DNA from 4 places in the Streptomyces sp. NPDC086787 genome. Region 1 is predicted to be linked to each of the others. Evidence: riboswitches for the same ligand, from Rfam matches in the RefSeq annotation. Region 1 holds a riboswitch; each other region holds the start of a gene.
What was found. Region 1 has a riboswitch for cyclic di-AMP ahead of ACIPK3_RS29090 (M23 family metallopeptidase). Riboswitches for the same ligand answer to the same signal wherever they lie in the genome.

Region 1 (5,220 bases):
CCGGACTTCGAGAACACCCAGCCCGACGGCGGCTTCGCCCCGCGTCCCGCCTTCCGGCCGCTGACCCGCTTCGAAGGACAGGGCCTGGACAAGGGGCACACGGTGAGCGACCTGCTGTTCCGCCGGGCGCGGCACCCCGAACCGCGGCGGCGTTAGGGTCGGTGCCGTGCCCACCTTCCCCGCGTATCCGATAGACGCCTATCCGATACCGCCCACCGGTCCGGCCCACGTCGTACTCCGGCATCCACGCTGGTGGCAGCGCACGGGGGTGCGGTACGGCGCGCTGATCACGCTGCTCGCGCTCTCCGGGCTGGTCATCCTCGCGCTCGTCCGTGAACAGACCGGCACGCAAGGGTTCCTGGTCGGGATCTGTCTCGCCGTACTGCCCGTGCCGATGCTCGTCACCGCCTTCCGCTGGCTGGACCGGGTGGAACCCGGACCCTGGCGGAACCTGGTCTTCGCGTTCGCGTGGGGCGCCTGCGCGGCCGCCCTGATAGCCATCGTGGCCAACAGTTTCGCGACCAAGTGGATAGCCACCACCACCGCCGACCCGGCGGGCGCGGACACCCTGGGCGCCATCGTCATAGCGCCCGTCGTCGAGGAGTCCGCCAAGGCCGCGGCCGTCCTCCTCATCTTCCTCTTCCGCAGGCGGGACTTCACCGGGATCGTGGACGGCATGGTGGTGGCGGGGGTCACCGCCACCGGCTTCGCCTTCACCGAGAACATCCTCTATCTCGGCACCGCGTTCGGCACCGACCAGATCACCGGCGGCCACGGCGCCGCCTCCGTCACCGTCGGCACCTTCTTCGTGCGCATCATCATGTCCCCGTTCGCGCACCCCCTGTTCACCGTGCTCACCGGCATCGGCTTCGGCCTCTCCGCGCTCACCGCCCAGCACCGGCGCGCCCGGCGCGTACTGGTGCCGATCGGCGGACTGCTGCTCGCGATGGGCATGCACGCGTTCTGGAACGGCTCCTCGACCTTCGGCCCGTACGGCTTCCTCGCCGTGTACGCGGGGTTCATGGTGCCCGTGTTCGGGCTGCTGATCTGGCTGGCGATCTGGACCCGGCAGAACGAGTTGCGGACCGTGCGCGAGGAACTCCCGGTGTACGTCCTGGCCGGCTGGCTGGGGCTCGCGGAGCCGTTCGCCCTGGGCTCGATGCGGGCCCGGCAGCTGGCCCGCGACTACGCCGGCCACCACCTGGGCAAGCCGGCCGCGCGGGCCGTCGGACACTACGAGAAGAACGCGACGTCACTGGCTCTTCTGCGGCGCCGGGGACGGCGCGGGCAGGCCAACCCCGACTTCGCCGTGCGGGAGCGCGAACTGCTCGCGGAACTGTGGAAGCTGCGGCATGTCGCCCGGCCCGCGATGGAGTACGCGGCGCGGGCCTCGGCACCGGTGCGGATGCCGGTGGCGGTGCCCTGGCCGTCGTACGGGACGCAGGGGGTTCAAGGGATGTACGGCGCACCGGGCGGGTACGGCGGCCAGGGCGTGTACGGCCAGGCGGGGCCGCCGCATCCGGCGCAGCAGCAGTCGCCGCACCCCGTCCACCACCCGTACCACCCCTGACGTCTCGGGCCTCGGGCCTTCAGGCCTGGGGACTCAGGGGTTGAGGCCCTTGCCCCGCAGCCAGGTCATGGGGTCGATGCCGGTGGCCTGGCCGCCGGGGTGGACCTCCAGGTGGAGATGCGGGCCGGTGACGTTGCCGGTGGCGCCGACGCGGCCGATGATCTCGCCCGTGGCGACCTTCTGGCCGGTCTTGACGCTGATCGAGGACTGGTGGCAGAACCACAGCTCGGTGCCGTCGTTGAGGGTGAGGATCGTGCGGTAGCCGTAGGAGCCGGCCCAGCCCGCCTCGGTGATCGTGCCGCTGTGGATGGCCTTGATGAGGGTGCCCGTGGGGGCGGCGAAGTCGAGGCCGGTGTGATAGCCGGACGACCACATGGCGCCGGCCTGGCCGAACGTCGAGGTGATCGTGTACGAGGAGGTCGGCAGCGTGTACTGCTTGGCCAGCTTGGCGAGACGCTCGGCCTCGGCCTGCTTCTTGACCTCGGCGGCCGCCTTCTCCTTGGCGTCGGCCGCCTGGGTCGCCGCCACCTTCTCCGCCTGGGCGGCCGCGGCGAGGATGCGCTGGTCGGCGGCGGCGGTGGCCTTGTTCTCGGCCTGACCCTGCTGCCGTTCGGCCTGCGCCATGATGCGGTTGCGCAGCGCCTCACCGGCGTCGTCGGCGCCCTGGGCGCTGTCGTCGGAGGACACACCGAGAGCGCTGAGCGCGGTGCCGGAGCCCGCGGGGGTCTCCTGGGAGCCGTTGCCGAGCAGGGAATCCACGGAGGGCAGGTCGGGCATGGCGATGGACACCGGCGGCTTCCCGGTGTTGGCGCTGGCCATGCCACCCGCGCCGACGGCGGCTATGACGCCGACGCCGAGAACCGTGGAGCTGCGGGCGAGTCCGCCGCCGCGCTGCTTGGCGACGCGGTGCCGGCCGCGTACCTGCTGAAGGGAATCCTCGGTGGGATTCCACTCCTCCCAGGGGCCCTCGTCGGCGCGGAAGTCGCCGTAGCCGAAGGTCTCGGGATGCCGACTCGGCTCGTACGGGGCTTCAGGGGCAGGCCGGTTGGACGCCACGCGGGCGCACTCCTTTCCTTCCGCCGCCTACCGGGTTAGCTGACGGGTTCGGAGCAGGAAGGTCTCCTACGCGCGTATACCGGCCGTACGAATACGGCGACATCCGCGTGATTCACCCCAAAGTGGTGGTTCCCCGGTTCCCTTGCGGGATTCGGCGCGTGCGCACGGAGCCGCCTTGGCTGACGGCTGGGACGACCGCGCTGCGTTATCGAACGTTAATAGACCCCGAGGCTGGATTCCAAGCCGTTCGGCTTGATCATTACCGTTTCCCTGACGGAAGTTAGGGGTCAGGACCGGTTAAAACCGGGCGAGCTATCCCACCCCGGAAGCCGGAAACTGTCGGACCCCGGGAAACACTCAGGGCCGGAACCCATTCAATGGATTCCGGCCCTGAGCCTTCAGTAGCGGGGACAGGATTTGAACCTGCGACCTCTGGGTTATGAGCCCAGCGAGCTACCGAGCTGCTCCACCCCGCGTCGTTGTTCCTCAAGCATACGCCATGTTCGGAGTGCCGAGCACACGGGTTTATCCAGGGCTTATCCGAGCAGGTGCCGGTTCGGCTCCTGGGCCGCCTCCGCGTACTCGGGCAGCACGACCACGTCCACGCCCTCGCCCGCCAGCAGCCCGCTCCCGTCGGCATCCGTCACGAACGTGTCCGGCTCGCGCCAGGCCGTGACCACGCGCCGTACTCCCGCCGCGAGGATCAGCCGCGCGCAGGGAGCGGGCCGGGACGACCGCCGGGCGCAGGGCTCCAGGCTGGAGTACACGGTGGCGGCCGCCAGCCTCGGATCGGCGGGGTCGATCTTGGCGAGCGCCGCCTCCTCGGCGTGCGCGTGCGGGTCTCCGCCCTCCCGCGAGTGGCCCCGGGCCAGTTCGGTCCCGTCCGCGGCCACCACGACCGCGCCCACACTGAACGCCGTGTCCGAGGGCGGGCACAGTGCGGCCAGCTCGCAGGCGATCCGCGTCCAGTGCCGGTCGGCCGCGGTGACGGACCGCCCGGCGCCGGGCGCGGTCGGCTCGTACCGCATGAGGACGACGTCCTCGATACGGCGGGTCTCCACGAGCCGGAGCCGGCCGCCCTGGTAGCCGCCGGGCCCGAACAGCCGGGGCGCCGCCGGTTCCCCCACGAGCAGCGGGGCGAGCACCAGCTGGAGTTCGTCGGCGAGGCCCGCACGGAGCAGCTGGGTGTGAATGGTGCCGCCGCCCTCGACCATCAGCCGCCGCACCCCGCGCTCCTCGGACAGGTGGGTGAGCAGCGCCCGCCAGTCGAGATCGGCTCCGAGCGGAACGACGTCGGTGGCGAGAGCGAGTTCCCGTGCCCGGTCGGCACCCTTGTCCGTCGTGTAGAGGACCTTCTCGCCGCCGGTGTGCCAGAACTTCGCGTTCGGGTCGAGTTCGCCGGAGGCGCTGACGGTGACCTTGAGCGGGTACTCGGCCCGGCCCGCGGCCACCCGGGCGGAGCGCCGCTCGGGCGAGTAGACGAGGAGCCGCGGGTTGTCGGCGCGAACGGTGCCGGCGCCGATCAGGATGGCGTCGACCGACGCCCGTACCTCGTCGACCCGGTCGAAGTCGGCCGGGGAGGACAGCAGGAGCCGCTCGGGGCCGGTGTCGTCCAGGTAGCCGTCGAGGGAGACGGCGGCGGACAGCAGGACGTACGGGTACGACATCGAGCACCCTCCTTGGTTCAAGTTTGAAACAAACTTACACTGGCGACATGACGACCCGCTGGCTCACCCCCGAGGAACAACGCGCCTGGCGCGCGTACATCGCCGGCAGTCTGCTGCTGGAGGACACCATCGACCGGAACCTCCAGCAGGACACCGGCATGCCACACCTGTACTACTCCATCCTGGCCAACCTCTCCGAGGCACCGGAGGGCGGACTGCGCATGACCGAACTCGCCGAGCAGTCGAAGATCACCCGGAGCCGGCTGACATACGCCGTGGGCCGGCTGGAGAAGGACGGCCTCGTGCGGCGCGAGGGATGCCCGTCGGACAAGCGGGGCAGCATCGCGGTCCTCACCGAGCAGGGGATGGCCGTCCTGGAGCGCGCGGCACCGGGCCATGTGGCGACCGTACGCGCCGCCCTGTTCGACCGCCTCACCCCCGAGCAGGTACGGCAGCTGGAGGAGATCTTCGGCGGGATCGCCGACGCCCTCCAGGCGGACGACGCGCGGAGCGCCCAGGACGACGTGCCGTGGCGGCGGCGCTCACCGAAGCCCTGATCTCCGTTGCTTCAAATTTAAAGCAGAGGTAGGGTTCCCGGCATCCACTGGAACTGCTTCAAATCTGAAACTCCTGGACCCCGGAGACCCCGCATGCCCGACACCCCCGCCGCCACGCCGCGCGCCCGCGTCCGGGTACCGCTGCGCTTCCACGACGGTTACCGCGTCGACGCCGACCTCGTCACCTTCCACGGACTGACGGACGGCCAGGAACACCTCGCCATCGTCCTCGGCGACCCCGGGCCCGTCCCACTGGTCCGGCTGCACTCCGAGTGCCTGACCGGAGACGTCCTCGGCTCGGCCCGCTGCGACTGCGGCCCCCAGCTCCGCGAAGCCGTGGAACGCATCGCCGAGCACGGCGGCGTCCTGC
Region 2 (5,220 bases), on a different contig from region 1:
GACCTCTTACTCATCCGTACTCATCGTACGTCCTGTACATTTTTTACAGAGAGCCCGTTCGGAGACGGCTCCATCACGAGGAGGGGTATGCCCATGACCCGTACGTCCGCACACACGTCCACCCGCGCGCTCGATCCGTACGCGAAGCTGCTGGAGGAGCGGATCGTGCTGCTCGGCGCGCCGATCGACGAGGTCTCGGCGAACGATGTGGTCGCGCAGCTCATGCATCTCGAGTACGCGAGCCCGGACCGCGGCATCTCGCTCTACATCAACTCCCCGGGCGGCTCGTTCAGCGCGATGACCGCGATCCACGACACGATGCGGTACGTCGGCTGTGACGTGGAGACGGTCTGCCTCGGGCAGGCCGGCCCGTCCGCCGCGGTGCTGCTCGCCGCCGGTACGCCGGGCAAACGGTTCGTACTGCCGGGCGCGCGCGTGCTGCTGCGGCAGCCGTCGCTGCCCGAACCGACGGAAGGTCAGCCGAGCGACCTGGCGATCCGGGCCCGGGAGTTGGAGCGGGTCCGCGCGCGACTCGAGGAACTTCTCGCCCGGTACACGGGGCGCACCCCGGAGCAGGTGCACGAGGACCTGGAGCGTGACCTCGTCCTCGACGCGCGGGGCGCACTGGAGTACGGGCTGGCGGACGGGGTCGTAACGAGCCGCGAGGCGTCCCGCACCGCGCCGGGCGAGAGGTGACCGCCGATGCTGCCGCCGGAACTGCCGCCGCTGCCCGCCCTGACCCGGGCCGAGGGCGAACTCGTCGACCGCTACCTCGACGCGGTCGACCTGCTGGGCCGGATCAACCCGGCGCAGCAGGAGGGCACGTACAGCGGGCTGCGGGCCGCCCAGGCCCTGGTGTCCGCGGCGACGGCGCTGCGCGACGCGCTGGCCGTCATGCACCGGCGGGGTGAGTCGGAACTGCACGCGGCCACCCTGGCGCGGGCGATGCGGGTGCTGGACGGGGAGCGCCGAACCGCCCGGGTCACCGTTCCGCCGAGCCGGACGGGCTGACTTCCGTTCGTCCGCAAGGGTGTTGAAACGGCCCAGAAGGCTTACCCCCGTACGGCGTAGCCGAGCGTCCGTTCGTGAGCCCGTAGGAGTTGCGCAACACGCCTGTCAGAGCCGGACGGTGGGGTACTCCGCCGCTGGTCCGGGGGCCGTTCGCCCTCTCGACCATGACTCGAACACAGCAATGTCCACCCGAACGGGTGAGTGGTGAGTAACCCCACAAATCCCCGATTCCATTGGGTTTTTCGGACACGGGTGAGTGAAGATCCCTGTCTGACGACAAGCCCCCGCCACAGCGGCGGGGCGGTCCGGGTGGACGCCGAGTCCTGCCGCCTCCCGGATGACCGGTCGACAGGAGTGGATCGGCAGGAGTGGAGGACCCAAGCAAGACGGGTCGCCGGAACGGATGTTCGCTGGTTCATCTGTTCGTTCTGAGCGTCCCTTGGGGTGAAGCCGCGGCAACGCGGCCGGGCTACTTCGCCAGCCCGAATCCGACAGGTCATCCTTCACAGGCGGCTGACGAAGGGTTGCGCATGACTGCGCTCAATCGTGTCCCGTCGCTCATGGCCCGTGCCGGTACGGCCTCGGCCCTGACCATCGCCGCAGTGGGCGGCTCGATCGTGGTTCCGGGCATGGCGTCCGACGCCGCGGCGGCGACGACGGCTACGAAGGCACTCCAGATCGCGGCTTCGAAGAAGGGCGCCCCGTACAAGTGGGGCGCCAGCGGTCCGCGACGGTTCGACTGCTCGGGGCTGACGCTCTACTCGTTCAAGAAGGCGGGCAAGAGCCTGCCCCGCACGGCCGCCCAGCAGTACAACAAGACGCACCACGTCTCGTCCGGGCACCGCAGGGCCGGCGACCTGGTCTTCTTCCACTCGGGATCCAACGTGTACCACGTGGGGATCTACGCCGGTAAGGGGAAGATCTGGCACGCCCCGAAGAGCGGGGACGTGGTGAGACTGCAGAAGATCTGGACGAAGAGCGTCTGGTACGGCCGGGTCGGCTGAACCGCCGAGGGGGCGGCGGCTCGCATCGCGGCGTCGCCCCCTCGGGCCCGGCCCGTCCCCCGCGCCTCCCCGGCGCCTCCCGGCGCCGGTCAGGGGTCCTGCTGCCCCGCGGCCGTCAGCGGCTGGGCGGTCACGGTCCACGGCAGTTCGATGGCCACGGTCTTGCCGCCCTCCCGCGTGGGCCGGACGCAGAGTCTGCCGCCGCACTCCGCGGTCAGCCAGCGGATGATCACCATGCCCCGGCCGTTGTCCTGCTGCACGGCAGCGGGTAGCCGCTTGGGGAAGCGCGGATGACTGTCGGTGACGCCGATGCTCAGCCGCTCCGCGCGGTCGAGCACGATGTCCACCGTGAACGTGGGCGACTGCCCGAAGGTGTGCTGCACGGCGTTGGTGGCGAGTTCCGAGACGATGAGCCGGATGGTGTCGGCCACCTCGGTGTCCGACGGCAGACCCCATTCCGCGAGGGTTCCCAGTACGTAGGAGCGGGCCGCGGCGACCGAGACGGGATCGCTCGGCAGAGTTACGGACGCTTCCAAATGATCTGCCATGGCGACGTCGTCCCTTTCACGCGGGACCGGAGTCCGACACGCTGCGGATGGTTCGAGTACGGTCCCGGACTGGTGCTTCGCCGCCAGACTGCCACCACCGCCCCGGCCACGGGTATCGATCCGCCAAGATGTGCATATATCTGTCGCTCGATGCGGTGAACTCTGCGACGGCAGAGCGTATTTGGGCGGCCCGGGTGGAGTAGGGAGTAGTCCATGCAGAACGGTCCCGCGGTGCGCCGCCGGAAACTCGGCGCCGAACTGCGCATGCTGCGCACCGGGGCGGGTCTCACCAGCGGTGAGGCGGCCCGGCTGGTGGGCTGGCACCAGTCGAAGGTAAGCCGTGTCGAGACGGGCGCGAGTGGAGTGAAACCGGCCGATGTGCGGTTACTCCTGGACGCTTACGGGCTGACGGACCGCCAACTGCGCGAACTGATCATGGTATTGGCGGGCGCGGACGACATGGGCGGCCGACACCACTGGTCGCACGCCTACCGCGGGGTGCTTCCGCCCGCCTACCGGGACTTCATCAGCCTGGAGTCACAGGCGAGCACGATGCGCACACTTGAGACGTCGGTGGTCCCCGGACTTCTCCAGACCCCGGCCTACGCACGTGCGGTGACCAGGGCGGCCGTACGCCCGGGCGACGACGCCGAACAGCGGCTCGACGCGCTGGTGGCGGTGCGGCTGGCCCGCCAGGACGTGCTGCGGTCGGATCCGCCGCTGAAGCTGAGCGCCGTACTGGACGAGGCCGTGCTGCACCGGCAGGTCGGCGGTCCGGAGGTGATGGCGGGGCAGTTGGAGCGGCTGGCTCAGGCGGCGCGGCTGCCCCAGGTACGGCTTCAGGTGCTGCCGTTCGCCGCCGGCGCCCACATCGGCATCACCGGACCTTTCGTTATTTTGTCATTTCCGCGCACTTCCGATCTGGACGTGGTTGTTCTCGACCAGTTGACGAGTAGCCTCTATCTCGAACAGAAGGACGACCTCCGGGCCTACTCCGAGGCCTTCAAAACCCTTCAGGGCCACGCCCTTTCACCCGAGGAATCGATGGATTTCCTCGCCGGGCTGGGCGACGGCGCATAACGCGTAAGGAGGCACCATGACCGCACTGGCTCGGCACCTGCCCTCCAGTACCGAGCTGCACGGCGTGCGCTGGCTGCGCAGCAGCTACAGCACGGGAGCGAACAACTGCGTGGAGACGGCACGGCCGCGCTCCGGCCCGCTGACCGGACTGCTCGCCGTACGCGACTCCAAGACCCCCTCCGGGCCGGCGCTGCTGTTCTCCGCCGGGAGCTGGACCGGCTTCCTGGCAGCGCTCCGCTGACCCCCGTACCCCCCGGAGCGCCGCCCCACCGCCACTGACTCAGTGTCCGCCCAGGCGGTGCACGGCCGTGTCGTGCGGACTCACGGCCGCGCCTCGCCGATGACACGTACAGCGCGTTCGATCTCGGCCTCGGAGAGGTCCGCGCGGGCGGTCAGCCTCAGCCGTGAGATGCCGTCGGGCACGGAAGGAGGACGGAAGCAGCCCACGGCGAGGCCTGCCGTACGGCAGTCGGCCGCCCAGCGCACCGCCCCCTCGGGGGACGGCGCCCGCACGGAGACCACCGCGGCCTGCGGCCGTACCGCCTCCATACCCGCGGCGGTCAGCCGCGCGTGCAGTTCAGCGGCGACCTGGCGTGCCCGCGCCGCGCGCGCCGGTTCCCGGCGCAGCAGCCTCAGTGCGGCCAGCGCCGCGCCGACCGAGGCCGGTGCGAGTCCCGTGTCGAAGATGAACGTTCGTGCCGCGTTGACCAGATGGTCGATCACCCGGGCGGGGCCGAGCACGGCACCACCCTGGCTGCCCAGCGACTTGGACAGGGTGACGGTGACGACGACGTCCTCGGCGCCCGCGAGCCCGGCCTCGTGCGCCGTTCCCCGGCCGCCCTCGCCCAGCACACCGAGCCCGTGCGCGTCGTCGACCAGCAGCCCGGCGCCGCGCTCCCGACAGGCCTCGGCGAACGCGGCGAGCGGCGCGGCGTCCCCGTCGACCGAGAAGACCGCGTCGGAGACGACCACCGCGGGCCCCTCGTGCGTGCCGAGCGCCTTGCGCACCGCGTCCGGGTCGGCATGCCCGACGACCTGCGTGGTGCCGCGAGCCAGCCGGCAGCCGTCGATCAGCGAGGCGTGGTTGCCGGCGTCGGAGACGATCAGGGTGCCGTGCGGGCCGAGAGTGGTGACCGCGGCGAGGTTGGCGGCGTATCCGGAGGAAAACACCAGAGCCGCCTCGAAACCGCAGTATTCGGCCAGCTCGCGCTCCAGCTCGCCGTGCAGTTCGGTGGTGCCGGTGACCAGCCGGGAGCCGGTGGAACCGCCGCCCCAGGTGCGCACGGCGGCCGCGGCCGCGTCGGTGACCTCGGGGTGCCGGGCCAGGCCCAGATAGTCGTTGCTCGCCAGGTCGAGCAGCGGCGAGTCGGCCGGCCGGGGGCGCAGCGTCCGTACGAGTCCGGCACGCCGGCGCTGCTCCGCCTGGTGGTCGATCCAGCCGAACGCCATGGGTCCTCCGGGGCTTTTGTAGGTAGCGGACAGACACTAGCCGGACGCCCAGCCGCCCAGGGTGTGGCAATACCCACACGGTGATCCGTCTCCGTTGTGCAATCTCTCCTTGGCCCCGGGCGGTCCCG
Region 3 (5,220 bases), on a different contig from region 1:
GCGGGAAGCTGATCTTCTCGCGCTGGGCGAGGGCGTCGATCATGGCTTCGGCGCGGTCCCCGATGCCGCGCTTGGGCACGTTGAGGATCCGGCGCAGCGGGACGGAGTCCTCCGGGTTGGCGAGCACCCGCAGGTAGGCGAGGACGTCCCGGACCTCCTTGCGCTCGTAGAAGCGGACACCGCCGACGACCTTGTAGGGCAGGCCGACGCGGATGAAGATCTCCTCGAAGACACGGGACTGGGCGTTGGTGCGGTAGAAGACCGCGACGTCACCCGCCTTCGCGTCGCCCGCGTCGGTGAGACGGTCTATCTCTTCGGCGACGAACTGGGCCTCGTCGTGCTCGGTGTCGGCGACATAGCCGGTGATGCGCGCGCCCGCTCCCGCGTTGGTCCACAGGTTCTTCGGGCGGCGGGACTCGTTGCGCTCGATGACCGCGTTGGCGGCGGACAGGATGGTCTGGGTGGAGCGGTAGTTCTGCTCCAGCAGGATCGTCGTCGCGTCCGGGTAGTCCTCCTCGAACTGGAGGATGTTGCGGATGGTCGCACCGCGGAAGGCGTAGATCGACTGGTCCGCGTCACCCACGACGCACAGTTCGGCGGGCGGCAGGTCGGGCTCGCCCGGGGGGACGTCCTCGGCGTGCGCGCCGGTGCCGACGAGCTCGCGGACCAGCGTGTACTGGGCGTGGTTGGTGTCCTGGTACTCGTCCACCAGGACGTGCCGGAAGCGGCGGCGGTAGTGCTCGGCGACGTCCGGGAAGGCGCGCAGCAGGTTGACCGTCGTCATGATCAGGTCGTCGAAGTCGAGGGCGTTGGCCTCGCGCAGCCGTGACTGGTAGAGGGCGTAGGCCTGGGCGAGGGTCTTCTCGAAGCCGTCGGTCGCCCGGGCGGCGAAGTCCTCCTCGTCGATCAGCTCGTTCTTCAGGTTGCTGATCTTGGCGCTGAAGGACTTGGGCGGAAAGCGCTTGGGGTCGAGGTCCAGGTCGCGGCAGACCAGGGCCATCAGGCGCTTGCTGTCGGCGGCGTCGTAGATCGAGAACGACGAGGTGAAGCCGAGTTTCTTGCTCTCGCGGCGCAGGATGCGCACGCAGGCGCTGTGGAAGGTCATCACCCACATCGCGTTGGCACGCGGGCCGACGAGCTGCTCGACGCGCTCCTTCATCTCGCCCGCGGCCTTGTTGGTGAAGGTGATCGCGAGGATCTGGCCCGGGTGCACGTGCCGCTCGCCGAGCAGATGGGCGATGCGGTGGGTGAGCACCCGGGTCTTGCCGGAGCCGGCGCCGGCCACGATGAGCAGCGGGGAACCGGCGTGCACCACGGCCGCGCGCTGGTTCTCGTTGAGCCCCTCCAGGAGCGCTGCGGCGTCGATCGGCGGACGCGGTGCGCCGTCGCGGTAGTACGCCTCCCGGTCCGGCGGCACGTCGAACTTCCCGCCGAACAGATCGTCCGGAACCTGCTCCGGAGCGTAGTCGTCCTCGGGCGGTGGCGGGGGCTCCTCCGCGTGGCCGCGCGGGGCTTGGAGGTTCGCCAGGAAGCTGTCGTCAAAGAGGCTGCTCATCGCTCTCCGAGTCTAGGGGGCCCCACCGACAGCGCGCTGCCGGTCCTGGACACCCCGTTGCCTCACGCTCCGGAGACGTGCCATCACATGAACGGAACTCCGGAAACCGGTCACGGAAATGTATCGGACATATCCCTCGCCAACCTTCACATGAGCCACACGAGTTGGTTACCGTCACGGACAGGCCGTACGACCTCTACCGGTGAACCTCGCCGGGCCGTACGGCCTCCGCCGAGTCCGGAGTGCCACCGCGTGGCAGCCGGAGCCGGGGACCCACCGAACCTCTGGGGTGAATCGGCCCAGTCCCGCACGGGGCACGGCCGTAGGGCAACCCTTCCGAAACACCCGCCCGAACCCGACAGCTAACCCGGTAGGCGGAGCATGGAAGGAGTCGCCTCTTTTGGCGTCGCACCGCAAGTCACGCGCCGTCGGCACCCATGCCACCGGCCCGGCCACCACGGCCCCCGCCCCGGTGGCCGTACTCTCCCGGACCCCCGGGGCCGCCCCCTCCGACGACGGAGCCGGGCCGAGCGCCGCGGAGATCGAGAGGAAGATCGACGACCTGTACCGCCGTAGGACCGCGCCGGTGGCCGAGAAGCACGACCCGGTCAGGGAGCGGTCCGGCAGGCCGCGGGCGCGCGACGCCGCGCCGGAGACGGCCGCCGTCATGCTCGCGGACTTTCCGCAGGACCACTTCGGCCCGGCCAGGCTGATGGGCCGGCTGAACGCGCGCCAGGCCGTGCGGAAGAGGCAGGAGGTCGTCCCGGGCCCCGAAGCCCCGGCCGAGCCCGCGCCGCCGCGGCACGAGCTGCCGGACCAGGAGGACCTGAAGGACGCCAAGACCGCCGTGCAGCTGAAGCTCTCCGCGGCTCGCGTGCTGCTGTCGGAGCGGCTGACCGCGCTGCGGAGCGTCCCCACCGACGGCCCTGTCGCCCTCCCCGCCGACGTCACTGCCGCCATCCTCGGCGACGTCACTGCCGCCATCGGCGTCGACGGCTCCATACCCTCGGCAGCCTCGTTCGCCACCAGGGCCGAGCAGGCGGTGGCCTTCGCCCGCGCGCAGATCGGCAAGCCGTACGTCTGGGGTGCGGCCGGTCCCGGCTCGTACGACGGCCCGGGCCTCACCCAGGCGGCCTGGAAGACGGCCGGCGTCGAGCTGCCGCGCGACTCCCGTCTCCAGGCGGTCTGGGGCGCACCGCTCTCCCTGGCCGACGCCCGGCCGGGTGATCTGGTGTTCTTCTACGACGACTGCACCCACGTCGGCGTCTACATCGGCAACGGCACGATGATCCACGCCCCGAAACCGGGCGCCTGTGTGCGCGAGGAGTCGGTGCGCTACGACGGCGAGACGATCATCCACCGGGTGGTACGCCCCGCCTGAGCGGCCGAGGGGAAGGAAGCGGGACGGTCAGGTCCAGAGCACGGCGATGAAGATGTTGGCCGTGGTCAGCAGGCCCACCAGGCCGAAGAGGCGCTTGTCGACCTGTTCGTCGTCCCGCTTCACGTAGACGAGCCCGAGGATCACGATCAGCAGGGCCAGCTTCACGCCGATCTTGATGTTGTTGACGTGCTGGTCGTCGGCCTGGTTGAGGCCGACCAGGATCACTCCGGTGACCAGCATGGTGAGCGCGCCGTGCAGCATCGCCGGGACGAAGCGGGCGGTGCCACGGCCCATCGCCTTCATCTGGGTGAGGAAACCGCCGAGGAGTGCGGCGATGCCGATGATGTGCAGGCCGACGAAGAGATGGATGAGTACGTCCATGGCTCCGGAGCCTAGTCAGGATGCGGACCCGTCCTCGGCACCGCCCCCCACACAGAGACGCGTCCCATAGCACTCCCGCCCGCGCTCCCGACCCGAAACCGGCGCTTCGGTCACCACGCTGCTCGAAGCCGGTGTCGCCGACCCGGATCGCGATCACATGTGGTCACCACGGCGCCCGAATGGGCCACTTCCGCACAGCTGTTACCGGGCCGACACCGTCCGGTTTAGCGTCCTCCACCAGGTGACCGGCTCCCCACCGCCGTCCAGAACCAGGGGCGGCAGTCGGCCACCACCGCCGAGAAGGGTCCGGCGGCGGCTCGCTCCCCCTGTGCGGGCCGCCGCCGGACCCGCGAAACAGCTCGGCCGTGAGAAAGGACGTGACGGCCCAGGTGGCAGCGCACCGCAAGCCCCGGCAGCGTTCGCTGGGCGGCAGCACCGCCCGCACCGCGGCGACCCTCGCCCTGGCGGGCGCGGCCACCGCGACCGCCTTCGACGGCACCGGGCACGCCGCACCGCAGCTGACCTCGGCACAGGTCAAGGCGCGGGTCGACAAGCTGTACCAGGAGGCCGAGGCCGCCACCGAGAAGTACAACGGCGCCAAGGAGAAGGCCGACGCGACGGAACGGCGGCTCAGCGTGCTGCGCGACGAGGCGGCCCGCGGCGAGGAGCGGCTCAACACGGCGCGGGACACGCTGGGTACGGTGGCGGCCGCCCAGTACCGCAGCGGCGGTTTCGACCCCGTGGTGCGGCTGATGCTCTCCGGCGACCCCGACCGGTATCTGCGGGGCGCCACCTTCGCCGACCTGGCGGCCGACCGGCAGTCCCGGGCCGTGGCCCGGGTGCACAGTCAGCTCCGGGAGATCGAGCAGCTGCGTGGCGCCGCCCGGGTGCAGCTGGTGTCGCTCAGGTCCCGACAGGCGGAGCTGAAGCGGGAGAAGAGGACGGTCACCGGGAAGCTGGCCGAGGCGAGGGAGCTGCTGTCCCGGCTCACACCGCGTGAGCAGAGCCTGATCACGGCATACGACGGGACGGGCGCCACCGCGGCCCGCGGCTCCAGGTCGGCGTCCCCCGACGCACGCGATCCGCTCACGCCCCCCGGCTCCGTCACGGCCCCCGACTCCCGTGCCGCGGCCGCCGTCGCCTACGCCTACCGCAAGCTCGGCAGCCCCTATGTGTGGGGCGCGACCGGCCCCGACGCCTTCGACTGCTCGGGCCTCGCCCAGGCCGCGTACCGCTCCGCCGGGCTCTCCCTCCCCCGCACGACCTACGCCCAGATCAACGCGGGCCGGCGCGTCTCCCGCTCCGAACTGCGCCCCGGGGACCTGGTGTTCTTCTACTCGGGGATCAGCCACGTCGGCATCTACGTCGGCAACGGCCGGATGATCCACGCCCCGAACCCGTCGGCGCCGGTGCGTCTGGCCCCGATCGACCAGATGCCGTTCGCGGGGGCGACGCGGGTGGCCTGAGCGTCACACCAGCCGTCGTGCCGTGGCCCACCGGGTGAGTTCGTGACGGTTGGACAGCTGGAGCTTGCGCAGTACCGCCGAGACATGGGACTCGACCGTCTTCACCGAGATGAACAGCTGCTTGGCGATCTCCTTGTAGGCGTACCCACGGGCGATCAGGCGCAGTACCTCGCGTTCGCGTTGGGTGAGGCGGTCCAGGTCCTCGTCGACCGGCGGGGCGTCGGTGGAGGCGAAGGCGTCCAGTACGAACCCGGCCAGGCGCGGGGAGAAGACGGCGTCGCCCTCCTGGACCCGGAAGACGGAGTCCACCAGGTCGGTGCCCGTGATCGTCTTCGTCACGTAGCCGCGCGCGCCGCCGCGGATGACGCCGATGACGTCCTCCGCCGCGTCGGAGACGGACAGCGCAAGGAAGCGGACGGGCCGCTCGGCGTCGGCCG
Region 4 (5,220 bases), on a different contig from region 1:
CTGCTCCAGGTCGTCTTCCACTCCCGGATAGCCGAGGACGACCCGGACGTCCCCTTCTCCATCGACGACGTGGCGGGCGGCATCGTCGCCAAACTGATCCACCGCCACCCGCACGTCTTCGGCGACGAGCGGGCCGACACCCCCGAGGAGGTCAAGGCGCACTGGCTGCGTACCAAGGCGGAGGAGAAGCGCCGCTCCTCCGTGACCGACGGCATCCCCCTGGGGCAGCCCGGCCTCGCCCTGGCCGCCAAGCTCGCCGCCCGCACCCGCACGGCCGGCCTTGACGTGGCGCTTCCCGAGGGCGATGGCATCGGCTACGAACTCCTCGGCCTCGCGGTCCGCGCCGAGGCGGCAGGCATCGACCCGGAGACATCCCTGCGCGCGGCGGCCCGCGCCTACCGCGACGCGATTCGGGCGGCGGAGGGGGTGGAGACCCGACCCTGACCGCGGCGCGGCGCGGGGCGGGGCGGGGCGGCCCGGCCCTCCGGGACCTCCCGCGGCGTGGTTCCGCGCCGGTGCCGGATACCGTCGGGGAGTGACCGACCAGCCCTGTCAGCCGTCCGCTGTCCCGCCCGCTCCCGAGCTGTTCACCTGGGAGTTCGCCAGCGACCCCTACCCCGCCTACGCCTGGCTGCGCGAGCACGCCCCCGTGCACCGGACGAAGCTGCCGAGCGGAGTGGAGGCCTGGCTGGTCACCCGCTACACCGACGCCAAGCAGGCGCTGGCCGACCAGCGGCTGTCGAAGAACCCGGCGCATCATGACGAGCCCGCGCACGCCAGGGGCAGGACCGGTATCCCCGGTGAGCGCAAGGCCGAGCTGATGACGCACCTGCTCAACATCGATCCGCCGGACCACACCAGGCTGCGGCGGCTGGTCAGCAAGGCGTTCACACCCCGCAGGGCCGCCGAGTTCGGCTCCCGGGTGCAGGAGCTCACCGACGGGCTCATCGACCGGTTCGCCGGAGAGGGATCGGCCGACCTCATCCACGAGTTCGCGTTCCCGCTGCCGATCTACGCCATCTGCGACATGCTCGGTGTTCCGCGCGAGGACCAGGACGACTTCCGCGACTGGGCGGGAATGATGATCCGGCACGGGGGAGGACCGCGGGGCGGGGTCGCGCGGTCGGTCAAGAAGATGCGGGGCTACCTCGCCGAGCTGATCCACAAGAAGCGTGCGGCGCTGCCCGACGTCCCCGCGCCGGGCGAAGACCTCATCTCCGGGCTCATCCGCGCCTCCGACCACGGCGAGCACCTCACCGAGAACGAGGCCGCGGCCATGGCGTTCATCCTGCTGTTCGCCGGGTTCGAGACGACCGTCAACCTCATCGGCAACGGCACCTACGCCCTGCTGACCCACCCCGGGCAGCGGAACCGCCTCCAGGAGTCGCTCGCCCGCAACGAACGGGACCTCCTGGAGACCGGGGTGGAGGAACTCCTGCGGTACGACGGACCGGTCGAGCTGGCCACCTGGCGGTTCGCGACCGAGCCGCTCACCATCGGCGGGCAGCACATCGCGCCCGGCGATCCGGTGCTCGTCGTGCTCGCCGCCGCCGACCGGGACCCGGAGCGGTTCGCCGACCCGGACGTCCTCGATCTCGGACGACGCGACAACCAGCATCTTGGATACGGCCACGGCATCCACTACTGCGTCGGGGCGCCGCTCGCCCGCCTCGAGGGGCAGACCGCGCTCGCCACCCTGCTCACCCGCCTCCCCGATCTCCGGCTCGCGGTGGATCCGGCCGAACTGCGGTGGCGCGGCGGGCTCATCATGCGGGGGCTGCGCACCTTGCCGGTGGAGTTCACTCCCGTCCGGCCCGAAGGTGATGAACCTTCAACTATGTGATCTTCACGTGATCTGCGCGGCATGAACTTGTGACAAGTGATCGTCAGTGGATACGTTCACTCGTCAGTGCGGCACATGGGTTTCGCGTGCCGCACCGGTCACCGCTGTCGCGCGAAAGGTCTCCGCATGCTCTCCGGGAACGGTCGTCACCGTCGCCCCCGTCAGGCTCCGGCTCTCCTCGTGGCGGCGGGAGTGGCCGGCTCCGCCATCGCCATCCCGCTGCTCGGCGCGGCGAGCGCCAGCGCGGCCGAGGGCACCACATGGGACAAGGTGGCCGAGTGCGAGAGCGGCGGCTCCTGGAGCGCCAACACCGGCAACGGCTACTACGGCGGACTCCAGCTGTCCCAGGACGACTGGGACGAGTACGGCGGTCTCGACTACGCGGCCAGCCCGGACGAGGCCAGCCGTTCGCAGCAGATAGCCGTCGCCGAGCGGATCCTCGACCGCAAGGGCACCGCCCACTGGGCCACCTGCGCTCTACTCTCCGGGCTCACCTCGAACTCCGGGTCCGTCGACGTGGACACGGGCGTAGGGTCCGCGTCGCCCGACGCGGACGGCTCCTCGGGTTCGTCTGGTTCTTCCGGTTTGTCCGGTTCTTCTGGTGCTTCCGGCACCCCCTCCACCCCCTCCACCCCCTCCGGCTCACCCGACTCGGGTGACTCGTCCAAGGCGCCGGGCTCCTCGGTGCCGGGCTCCTCGTCGTCGGACGCCGACGCGGGTGAGGGTGCCGACAAGAAGGGCGACCCCGCCGGGTCCGCCGATTCCGACGGCTCAGCAAAGTCGGACAAGTCGGCACCTTCCGGGGCGGACGGTTCGCAGGAGGGTGACGGCTCGCCCACCGAGGGCGCCACCTCCGACTCGGACAAATCGGCCGAGGAGGCCGGGTCTTGGAACCTGGTCGACACCGGTGCCGCGGCCGGCGGTCGTCACCGGGGCGCGAGTGCGGACGAAAGTGAAGCAAGCGGACAGGGCCCCGCGTCGTCGGGCCGACATGCCTCGCAGAGCTACACGGTGCGCGTCGGCGACACCCTCTGCTCCATCGCCGACTCCCTTGACGTGGACGGCGGATGGCGTGCGCTCTACGCCGCCAACAAGGTCGCCATCGGAGGCGACCCGAACGCCATCATGCCCGGTCAGACCCTGGAAATCGGTACCGAAACGGACGGCGAATAGGGCAAGTTGGCGCCCTTGTTCGCATATAATGTCCGGTTTGGTGAAAGTGTGGGATGAGTCTCAGAAGCCCTGATCGTCTTTGAAAATCCCCCGGGCGCCTGTCTACGGTCAGGACCGCTCGCCATCACGAGCCCCGGCTGTCGCAACGCCGAATCCTGCCAGCGGCCGCACGGGAACAGACGACGCGCAAGCGCCGCAGGCAGGAGCGGGGGACCCAAGGTAAGTGCCGCGCCGGACAGTTGACCGGGGCGGCTAGGGGTGGAGCCACATCTCCCAGGGGGAGGAGTGGCCGGGCAACTCAACCGGCCCGAACCCGACAGCTCACCTCGCAGGCGTCGGTGAGGGGATCCCAACATGCTGTTTTCCGCCAAGGGCAAGCACCGCCGTCCCTCCAGGCCCGTCCACGCTCGCGTCATCGCGATCGCCGGAGTGACCGGCGCCGCTGTCGCCGCTCCGCTGGTGGCCTCCGGTACCGCCTCCGCCGCCACCGCCTCCGAGTGGGACGCCGTCGCCCAGTGCGAGTCCGGCGGCAACTGGTCGATCAACACCGGTAACGGCTTCTACGGCGGCGTCCAGTTCTCGGCCTCCACCTGGGCCGGTTACGGCGGCACGAAGTACGCCGCCACCGCCGACAAGGCGACCAAGTCGCAGCAGATCGAGATCGCCGAGAAGGTCCTCGCCGGACAGGGCAAGGGTGCCTGGCCGGTCTGCGGCAAGGGTCTGTCCCGCGCCGCCTACACCGGCGGCTCCGCGTCTAACACCACGAAGTCCGCCGACCGCTCCGCCGAGCCCAAGGCCGCCTCCCGCTCCGTCGACCGCCCGGCCCCGAGCAAGCACACCGCCAAGCCCAAGCCGAAGACCGTCACCACCCCGACCGGTGAGAAGGTCAAGAAGGGCGACGGCGAGTACCGGGTCGTCAAGGGCGACACCCTCAGCTCCATCGCCGCGAAGCACAAGGTGCGCGGCGGCTGGCAGAAGCTGTTCGAGCGGAACGACGACATCATCAAGGACGCGGACCTCATCTACCCGGGTCAGCAGCTGCACCTGGGCTGACGGACACCCCCGTCCCCACGGGCTCCCCGCCCCCCCCGGTCTCCCCGCCCCGGCGCGTGTTCCCCCGCACGCACCGGGGCGGGGTTCTGTTCTGTCTCCCGCGTTCGTGTCTCCCGCACTGCCGCTCCGTCTCGCGAATTGCCGCCCCTCTTTGTTCCGTCGTGGAACAATGTGTACGGTCTCCCTGTTCCTGCGGTCTCCCTGTCCATGGGGCGGTCGGTCGATGGCCGACGCTCCCGGGACGGATAGGCTCTAGGCGCAAGGCACACCAGCCCCGCACTTCCAGCGTCACATCCCAAGAAGGAGATGCTCGTGCCGTCCATCGACGTCGTCGTAGCCCGGGAAATCCTGGACTCCCGAGGCAACCCCACGGTCGAGGTCGAGGTCGGCCTCGACGACGGCAGCACGGGTCGTGCCGCCGTTCCGTCCGGCGCCTCCACCGGTGCCTTCGAGGCCGTCGAGCTCCGTGACGGCGACCAGAACCGCTACCTCGGCAAGGGCGTCGAGAAGGCCGTCCTCGCCGTGATCGAGCAGATCGGCCCCGAGCTGGTCGGCTACGACGCCACCGAGCAGCGCCTGATCGACCAGGCGATGTTCGACCTGGACGCCACCGACAACAAGGGCTCGCTGGGTGCCAACGCCATCCTCGGCGTCTCCCTCGCCGTCGCCCACGCCGCAGCCGAGGCCAGCGACCTGCCCCTCTTCCGCTACCTGGGCGGCCCGAACGCGCACCTGCTGCCGGTGCCGATGATGAACATCCTGAACGGCGGCTCGCACGCCGACTCCAACGTGGACATCCAGGAGTTCATGATCGCCCCGATCGGCGCGGAGTCCTTCTCCGAGGCGCTGCGCTGGGGCGCCGAGGTCTACCACACCCTCAAGAAGGTCCTGAAGGGCAAGGGACTGTCCACCGGTCTCGGCGACGAGGGCGGCTTCGCCCCCGACCTCGGCTCCAACCGTGAGGCGCTCGACCTCATCCTCGAGGCCATCAAGCTGGCCGGTTACGTCCCGGGCGAGCAGATCGCGCTCGCGCTCGACGTCGCCGCGTCCGAGTTCTACAAGGACGGCAAGTACGAGTTCGAGGGCAAGTCCCGCTCGGCCGCCGAGATGACCGAGTACTACGAGGAGCTGGTGGCCGCCTACCCGCTCGT

Region 2: linked by a shared signal. The riboswitch ahead of ACIPK3_RS24750 (C40 family peptidase) and the one ahead of ACIPK3_RS29090 (M23 family metallopeptidase) in region 1 are both predicted to bind cyclic di-AMP.
Region 3: linked by a shared signal. The riboswitch ahead of ACIPK3_RS20375 (C40 family peptidase) and the one ahead of ACIPK3_RS29090 (M23 family metallopeptidase) in region 1 are both predicted to bind cyclic di-AMP.
Region 4: linked by a shared signal. The riboswitch ahead of ACIPK3_RS16100 (transglycosylase family protein) and the one ahead of ACIPK3_RS29090 (M23 family metallopeptidase) in region 1 are both predicted to bind cyclic di-AMP.

Annotation. Positions count from the first base shown of each region.
Region 1 is NZ_JBIVBC010000017.1:18,665-23,884, forward strand. Features, by position in the region: gene trmB (tRNA (guanosine(46)-N7)-methyltransferase TrmB) at 1-156, shown strand, start outside; gene ACIPK3_RS29085 (PrsW family intramembrane metalloprotease) at 167-1,570, shown strand; gene ACIPK3_RS29090 (M23 family metallopeptidase) at 1,604-2,626, opposite strand; cyclic di-AMP (ydaO/yuaA leader) riboswitch at 2,634-2,793, opposite strand; tRNA gene ACIPK3_RS29095 (tRNA-Met) at 3,029-3,102, opposite strand; gene ACIPK3_RS29100 (dihydrofolate reductase family protein) at 3,163-4,293, opposite strand; gene ACIPK3_RS29105 (MarR family winged helix-turn-helix transcriptional regulator) at 4,341-4,850, shown strand; gene ribA (GTP cyclohydrolase II) at 4,944-5,220, shown strand, end outside.
Region 2 is NZ_JBIVBC010000011.1:186,732-191,951, reverse strand. Features, by position in the region: gene ACIPK3_RS24760 (ATP-dependent Clp protease proteolytic subunit) at 94-696, shown strand; gene ACIPK3_RS24755 (hypothetical protein) at 703-1,011, shown strand; cyclic di-AMP (ydaO/yuaA leader) riboswitch at 1,316-1,538, shown strand; gene ACIPK3_RS24750 (C40 family peptidase) at 1,542-2,015, shown strand; gene ACIPK3_RS24745 (ATP-binding protein) at 2,105-2,563, opposite strand; gene ACIPK3_RS24740 (helix-turn-helix domain-containing protein) at 2,777-3,643, shown strand; gene ACIPK3_RS24735 (DUF397 domain-containing protein) at 3,660-3,884, shown strand; gene ACIPK3_RS24730 (8-amino-7-oxononanoate synthase) at 3,965-5,092, opposite strand.
Region 3 is NZ_JBIVBC010000008.1:55,650-60,869, reverse strand. Features, by position in the region: gene pcrA (DNA helicase PcrA) at 1-1,555, opposite strand, end outside; cyclic di-AMP (ydaO/yuaA leader) riboswitch at 1,775-1,947, shown strand; gene ACIPK3_RS20375 (C40 family peptidase) at 1,956-2,936, shown strand; gene ACIPK3_RS20370 (hypothetical protein) at 2,964-3,317, opposite strand; gene ACIPK3_RS20365 (NlpC/P60 family protein) at 3,707-4,783, shown strand; gene ACIPK3_RS20360 (LuxR C-terminal-related transcriptional regulator) at 4,787-5,220, opposite strand, start outside.
Region 4 is NZ_JBIVBC010000005.1:397,613-402,832, forward strand. Features, by position in the region: gene ACIPK3_RS16085 (nucleoside triphosphate pyrophosphohydrolase) at 1-444, shown strand, start outside; gene ACIPK3_RS16090 (cytochrome P450) at 536-1,843, shown strand; gene ACIPK3_RS16095 (transglycosylase family protein) at 1,970-3,016, shown strand; cyclic di-AMP (ydaO/yuaA leader) riboswitch at 3,198-3,366, shown strand; gene ACIPK3_RS16100 (transglycosylase family protein) at 3,371-4,069, shown strand; gene eno (phosphopyruvate hydratase) at 4,376-5,220, shown strand, end outside.